One region of the Pseudoclavibacter sp. JAI123 genome, then DNA from elsewhere that is predicted to be linked to it. Evidence: predicted binding sites of a transcription regulator. Region 1 holds the regulator's gene; the other holds the start of a gene.

Region 1 (3,404 bases):
GGAAGGCGGACCAACCGCACGGCATCCACGACGGCAGAGTCGGCCGCGAAGTACCCGACTCGAGCACCCGCGAACGCGAATGCCTTGCTCATGGTCCTCGAGACGACGAGCCGCTCGCGCCCGGGAAGCAGCGAGAGCGCGGTCTCCTCGCCGTCTGGGAGGAACTCGGCGTAGGCCTCGTCGACGATGAGGATGCCGTCGGTCGCTTCGTAGGCCGCGGCGATCACGCTGAGGTCGGTCGCGGTGCCCGTCGGGTTGTTGGGCGAGCAGATGATCGTGATGTCGGGCTGCTCCCGCTCGATGGCCTCGGTGACGAGCTCTGCGGTGATCGTGAAGTCACCGGCGCGCGGCACGGGCACCCAGGTGGACCCCACACCTTGGGTGAGCAGCGGGTACATCGAGTAACTGGGTGTGAAGCTGAGCACACTCCGGCCTGGCCCCCCGAAGACCTGCAAGAGCTGCTGCATGATCTCGTTGGAGCCGTTCGCCGCCCACACCTGCTCGGGAGAGATGCCGTGACCCAGGTAGACACTCAGCCGCTCCCGGAGTGCGGTGAACTCGCGGTCCGGGTACCGGTTGAGACCCGGGAGCTCGCGAGCGATCGCTTCGATGATGCGTCTTGCGACGACCTCTGGAACCTGGTGCGGGTTCTCGTTGACGTTGATGGCGACGCGCACCGGTTGCTGAGGCGCACCATATGGGGTGAGTCCGCGAAGGTCGTCGCGGATGGGCAGGTCTTCGAACGAGGTCACCGGACAAGCCTACGACGAGGCCCCCACCACGCCCCGGCCGAGGTGTTCGTCGACGACATGTACGACGTCAGTCGAGCGGGAGCGCGAGGCGCTGGCCGGCCTGAACCGTGCCGTTCTCGAGCGCGTTGAGCTTGGAGATCTCGACGATGACGTCGCGGACATCTGCGTCGCCCGCGACCTCCTCGGCGATTCCCCAGAGAGTGTCGCCCGCGCCGACCGTGACGTACTCGAACTCGACATCGGCTGTCTCGTTCGATGCCGCTGCAGAGGTCATGTGCGTGGCCCCGAGCGCGATGGCGGCGGCGACGGGCAGCGCGGCGAGCGCCAGGACGACCCGGCGGCCTCGAGTGGTGAGGCGGAGCGGTGCGGCAGTGTTGTTCATGATTCCTCCTGATTCGTCCACATCTTCGAGTGGTCGAATGTATGTACTGAATATAGCTACGAACAAAGTGTCAAGTCAAGGTCGAACGTTCGAATCTGTCGAACTTTCCTCCACAACACTCGAAGAAATGTTTCGTAGCTGCGTGCACCCTCGGTAGGGTTGGCGCTATCAGGCAGTGCATCACCTGCCACCGACATTCCGTGTCGGAGAGCGGACGGAGACGACATGGCCAAGAAGCCAGCGAGTGACATCTACAGAAAGCTGACCGAGAAGCAGGAGCGCATCCTGACCTGCATCATCGAGTCGGTTCGCACTCGCGGGTACCCGCCGAGCATGCGGGAGATCGGCGATACGGTCGGGCTGGTCTCGCTCTCGAGCGTGACCCATCAGCTCGGGCAGCTTGAGAAGTTCGGCTACATCAAGCGGAACCCGGGCATGCCACGCGCCCTCGAGGTGCTCGTGCACTTCGACCATGCCGACGATGGCGACTCGAACGACACGGCGGAGGCCGCCTTCGTACCCGTCGTGGGTCGCATCGCAGCCGGCATCCCGATCACGGCTGAGCAGCAGGTCGAGGATGTCTTCGCGCTCCCCCGCCAGATCGTTGGCAAGGGCGAGCTCTTCCTGCTCCGCGTGGTCGGCGAGTCGATGATCGACGCCGCCATCTGCGATGGCGACTGGGTCGTGGTGCGGTCACAGCGCACTGCCGAGAACGGCGACATCGTCGCCGCCATGCTCGACGGCGAGGCCACGGTCAAGACCTTCCGCAAGCGGGACGGACACATCTGGTTGCTCCCCCGCAACAGCGACTTCGAGCCGATCCTGGGCGACGAGGCTGAGATCCTGGGCAAGGTCGTCGCGGTGCTCCGTTCCATCTGATCCTCTCCACAGAAGACCCGCCTGAACGCAGAAGAGCGGCAAGCCCATCGGGCTTGCCGCTCTTCTGCGTTCAGTGCTCAATCGCGCTGCAGCGACTCAGCCCGCGACGGTGAACTCCTCGAACAGGCCGAGCTGGTCGGGATTCACTCGCGCCTTGAGGCGCGTGCCACCCTCCTCGTGACCCAGCTCGAGCACAGCACCGCGCTCGTGGAGGTAGGAGACGAGGTCGCCGCGTTCGAACGGCACGAGCACGTCGATCGTGACCTCCGGCGTCGGAAGCAGTTCTGCGATTCGAGCGAGCAGCAGGTCGATGCCCTCGCCGGTGTGCGCAGACACGAAGATGCCGTCATTCGCGAGGCCCTGCAGTTCAAGGCGTCGATCGCTGTCGACGAGGTCGGCCTTGGTGAAGACGACGATCTCCGGGACGTCGTGCGCCTCGACCTCGCCGATGACGTCACGCACGGTGGCGAGCTGGGCGGCCGGGTCCGGGTGCGAGGCGTCGACGGCGTGCACGATGACATCGGCAGCCTGCAGCTCCTCGAGCGTCGATCGGAAGGCCTCGACAAGCTGGTGAGGCAGGTTGCGCACGAACCCGACGGTGTCGGCGATCGTGTACGGGCGGCCGTCTTCCGTGGATGCCTTGCGCACCGTCGCGTCGAGCGTCGCGAAGAGCACGTTCTCGACGAGCACACCCGCGTGGGTGATGCGGTTGAGGAGGCTCGATTTGCCGGCGTTGGTGTAGCCGACGATGGCGACGGCCGGCACCTGGTTGCGCTCGCGAGTCGCGCGCTTCACGTCGCGCGCGTCCTTCATGTCCGCGATCTGGTGCCGGAGCTTGGCCATCTTCGTGCGAATGCGGCGACGATCGAGCTCGATCTTCGTCTCACCGGGACCTCTCGAGCCCATACCGGCTCCGCCGCCGACCTGCCCACCGGCCTGGCGGGACATCGACTCACCCCAGCCTCGGAGGCGCGGGAGCATGTATTCCATCTGCGCCAGCTCGACTTGAGCCTTGCCCTCTCGGCTCTTCGCGTGCTGGGAGAAGATGTCGAGGATCACGGCCGTGCGGTCGATGACCTTGACCTTGATCTCGTCCTCGAGCGCACGCCGCTGGCTTGGCGCGAGCTCCGTGTCCGCGACGACCGTGTCGGCTTCGAGGGCCGCGACGATCTCCTTGAGCTCAGCGACCTTGCCTCGGCCCAGGTACGTGGCCGGGTCCGGGTTGGGTCGCCGCTGGAGCACGCCGTCCAGGACGACGGCGCCCGCCGTCTCCGCGAGAGCGGCCAGCTCCTGCATGGAGTTCTCGGCCTCCTCGAGGGAGTTGCGACGGTAGACCCCGACCAGGACAACCCGCTCAAGACGCACCTTGCGGTACTCGACCTCGGTGACGT
Region 2 (3,404 bases), on a different contig from region 1:
CCTGGCACGGGCATCGCGCCGTTCCGTGGCTTCCTGCACGAGCGCGAGGCGCGGGGCGCCTCCGGGCGCAACTGGCTGCTGTTCGGTGACCAGCATCGGGAGAGCGACTTCATCTACGAGGACGAGCTGACGGGGCTCAGCGAACGGGGTGTCCTCGACCGCCTCGACCTCGCGTTCTCGCGCGACCAGGCCGAGAAGATCTACGTGCAGTCGCGGATGCTCGAGCACAGTGCAGAGCTGTACGCGTGGCTCGAGGAGGGTGGCCACTTCTACGTGTGCGGCGACGCTTCGCGCATGGCGAGGGACGTCGATGATGCGCTGCATGCCGTGGTCGCGCGTGAGCGCGGAGTGACGGCTGAGGTGGCTGCCGAGTACGTCGGCGCCCTTAAGCGTCAGAAGCGCTACGTGAGGGACGTGTATTGACTCATGCGGCGGTTCGGTCGTGCTTGCCGATGACGTCCCGGGTCCGCACGGCCGCACCTCCAGGCTGGAGATGTCCGACGTGCGAGCGCAGTGCGTGGCCGTGGTGACGCGGCTCGAGCTCGTCGGCGCCGAAACGCACCGCGCATGGGAGCAGATGATGGAGTCGCTGCCCGCCACATGAGCCGCGGCTGCTTGGTTGCTGGTGGGTGGTTTCAGGGTCTTCGGTTGATTGCTGGGCGTGCGGTTTGGACGCTGCTGGTGGTGTTGCTGCGGCGGCGGGCGGTTCTGCGTGGGGCGTGGTGGCCGAGGGCGGGGACGACGTGCCAGCGTCCGCTGCCGCTGCCGCGTCCTCTGCCGCTGCTGCTGCTGCTGTTGCGTCCGTTGTTGCCGTTGGTGAGGACGAGCCGTCCGCGGTGGACTTCGTGGTGGTGGAAGGAGCACAGCAGGATGCCGTGTTTCGCGTCGGTGGGTCCGCCTTCGCTCCAGGGCTGTGCGTGGTGCACTTCGCACCAGCGCACGGGTGCGCTGCATCCGGGCGCCCGGCATTGCCGGTCGCGGATCGCGATGGCTCGGCGTTGGGCGGTGGTGAAGAGTCGTTGCTTGCGGCCGAGGTCGAGGATCTCCCCGGTGCTGCTGCGGGTCGCGACGCGGATGAAACCGTCGCACAGCAGCTGCGCGGCGACGCTCGGCGGGACCGGCTCCCCGGTGCGCTCGAGGTGCGGGACGTCCTCGGGACGGGTCGCGGTGCCGGCGATGCCGGCCTTGGTGGTCACGATGATGACGGTGGGCGCTTCGCCGCCGGTTCGGGGCGCGTCTGGGGATTCGGCGTAGGCGCGGACGAGCATCGTGAGCGCGTCGATGCGCTGCTGCTCGATGGAGCGCGGGTCCATCAGCGGGACCTCGACGTTGTCGTTGTCGTTGTCGCGGTGCGCGTTGTCGTCGTCCAGCGGGAGCTTGTTGGCGCCGAGGGCCGGGGCGAGTGGTTCGCCGCACTCGGACGCGGCCGGGAACTCCACCCTGCGCCGCGGTGAGAGCAGCGCGTCGAACACCGACAGCAGCTGCTCGCCTTGCTCGGGTGTCGCGACGAACTTCCCGGTGACCGCGCCGTCGCTGCGGCGGGAGATCCACAGCCCGCGCTCTTCCGCGATCTTGTCGGCCCGCGGCTCGTCACCGTCCGGGTCGAGGTAGGACACCCACGTCGCGGCCTGCACCTCCAGCACCTTCGGTACGGCTGGTTGTTCGTCTTCCGGGTTCACCCCGCACGCCGACGCGACCAGCTCCATTTCGGCCCGCTCGAGCTCGTCGACGCCCACGCGGTTCCCGGTGTGATCCAGGCCCTTCGTGATCGCCGACGCCTGCGCGATCGACATGACCGCCGACCCGACCGCCTTCGATACGGCCGGATACCTCGCCGGGATCGGCTCGCCCGTGACGCTCATCCGCTCCCGCGTCGCCGCCGCGACCCGCACCAGCGTGCTCGCCTCGAACGGCCGCACCGCAAGCACCTGCTCCACCATCGCCGTCAGGTGCCGAAACCCCGACTTCCGCGCCACCGACTCCGCCCGCGGCGACTCGTCCTCCCGCCGCAGCAACTCGCCCGCGACCTCCACCAACGCCGCATCCACCACGCGCCGACGAGCCGCCAGCTCCCGCAACGCGACCACGATCTCCGCATCCGGAAACCCCGCCAACGGACACTTGGCCTCGAGCAGCGCATCAACCACCGCCGTCTCCACTGACGACTCCACTGACGACTCGCGATACGCCTCCTGCTCGAACTGCGATGCCACGATAACCTCCCCCAAGATCACCACCAGCCTAGCACTGGACCGCACCAGAAACCAGTGGTTGACCAGGGATTGTGGAAAAACTCAGAACCTGTGTTCGACGCCGAACCGATCACCTGTCAACCCCTGGTCAGCGCAGTATCTCGACGCACCCCCTGCCCCTGACTTCAGTGAACGTGTTCATTGAACCCGTTCACTATAGGCTCGGTCCATGTCGAGCACACGCGCGGAGATCAAGAGGCACACTCAGACCCGCGTGCTCGACGCCGCCGAACAGATCTTTCAGGAGGAAGGGTTCGCTGGAGCCAGCATCCGCGGTATCGCCAAGTCAGCGGGCGTCAGTGCTGGAACCGTCATATCGGTCGGCGACAAGAACGCGCTGCTCGTCCGGGTCTTCGATCGCCTCATCGAAGCTGAGCACGACCGGCATGCAGCAGGCGCGATCGTCGAGTGGGAGACGACTCGACCAGGGTCGGCCCCTCGCATCGAATCGCGCTTCGCGGGCAGCAGCACCTGTTCAGGCCGCCTGGTCGCTCTGGCCTCCCCATTTGTCGCCGTCTTCATTCGGAATGACGACCTCGCGCGCGTCTACGCGTCGATCCTCGTCTCCGGTGGTCACTCGTCGAGCCTCTTCTCAGAGCTCGCGGCGCGACTTACCGAGGAGTTCCGCACCGCGATCTCGGTGCGGGGCTGCACTCCGCGCGCAGAAGCCGCCCAGAAGGCCGGCGCGCTGTACTTCGCATTCCTGGGCCTGCTCTTCACGGCGTCGGCCCGCCGCACCGCCGACCCCGCTGATCTCTCCGCGGATCTGCACCGCGCGTTCGCCGCGATCTGCACCTGCAAGGAGAAAGAGTGATACTTCTCCCAGACCCGTGGTGGCCAACTCTCGCGCTCGCTGTCGTGCTCGCCGCCGACGCCGTGATGTCGCTCAAACCGCCCGAGTTCATCCGGGACTGCCTCGACGGCGTGCGCTTCCCGCGTGACTGGTGATGGACGCTCATCGTCATCAAGCTGACTGCCGCGGCCGGTCTCGTGGTGCTGGTGGTCTCGCTCTAGTTGTCGGCGGAAGGGGTCGCCGGGCAGAGGATGCTGCTCGGCTGGTTCGCGCCGACACCACGGCGCACCTGATGCTCCGAATAGGGGTGCCCGCACTCGCGACAGGCGGACGGTGCGCGCACGGGGTCGGTGCGCGCA

Evidence for each region. Region 1 encodes LexA, which represses DNA repair genes until DNA is damaged. Its sites were predicted from a motif close to TCGAACANNTGTTCGA; they were not measured.
Region 2: HDC34_RS09995 (HNH endonuclease signature motif containing protein) is a predicted target of LexA. The motif match lies at 2,296-2,311, and genes of this name have one in related genera.

The regions. Positions count from the first base shown of each region.
Region 1 covers NZ_JACCCM010000002.1:609,535-612,938, reverse strand. Annotated here, with positions in the region: gene HDC34_RS14925 (histidinol-phosphate transaminase) at 1-752, opposite strand, end outside; gene HDC34_RS14920 (LysM peptidoglycan-binding domain-containing protein) at 820-1,134, opposite strand; gene lexA (transcriptional repressor LexA) at 1,360-2,013, shown strand; gene hflX (GTPase HflX) at 2,110-3,404, opposite strand, start outside.
Region 2 covers NZ_JACCCM010000001.1:2,123,296-2,126,699, reverse strand. Annotated here, with positions in the region: gene HDC34_RS10000 (sulfite reductase flavoprotein subunit alpha) at 1-423, shown strand, start outside; gene HDC34_RS09995 (HNH endonuclease signature motif containing protein) at 636-2,213, opposite strand; gene HDC34_RS09990 (TetR/AcrR family transcriptional regulator) at 2,422-3,066, shown strand; gene HDC34_RS09985 (hypothetical protein) at 3,063-3,200, shown strand; gene HDC34_RS09980 (hypothetical protein) at 3,263-3,404, opposite strand, start outside.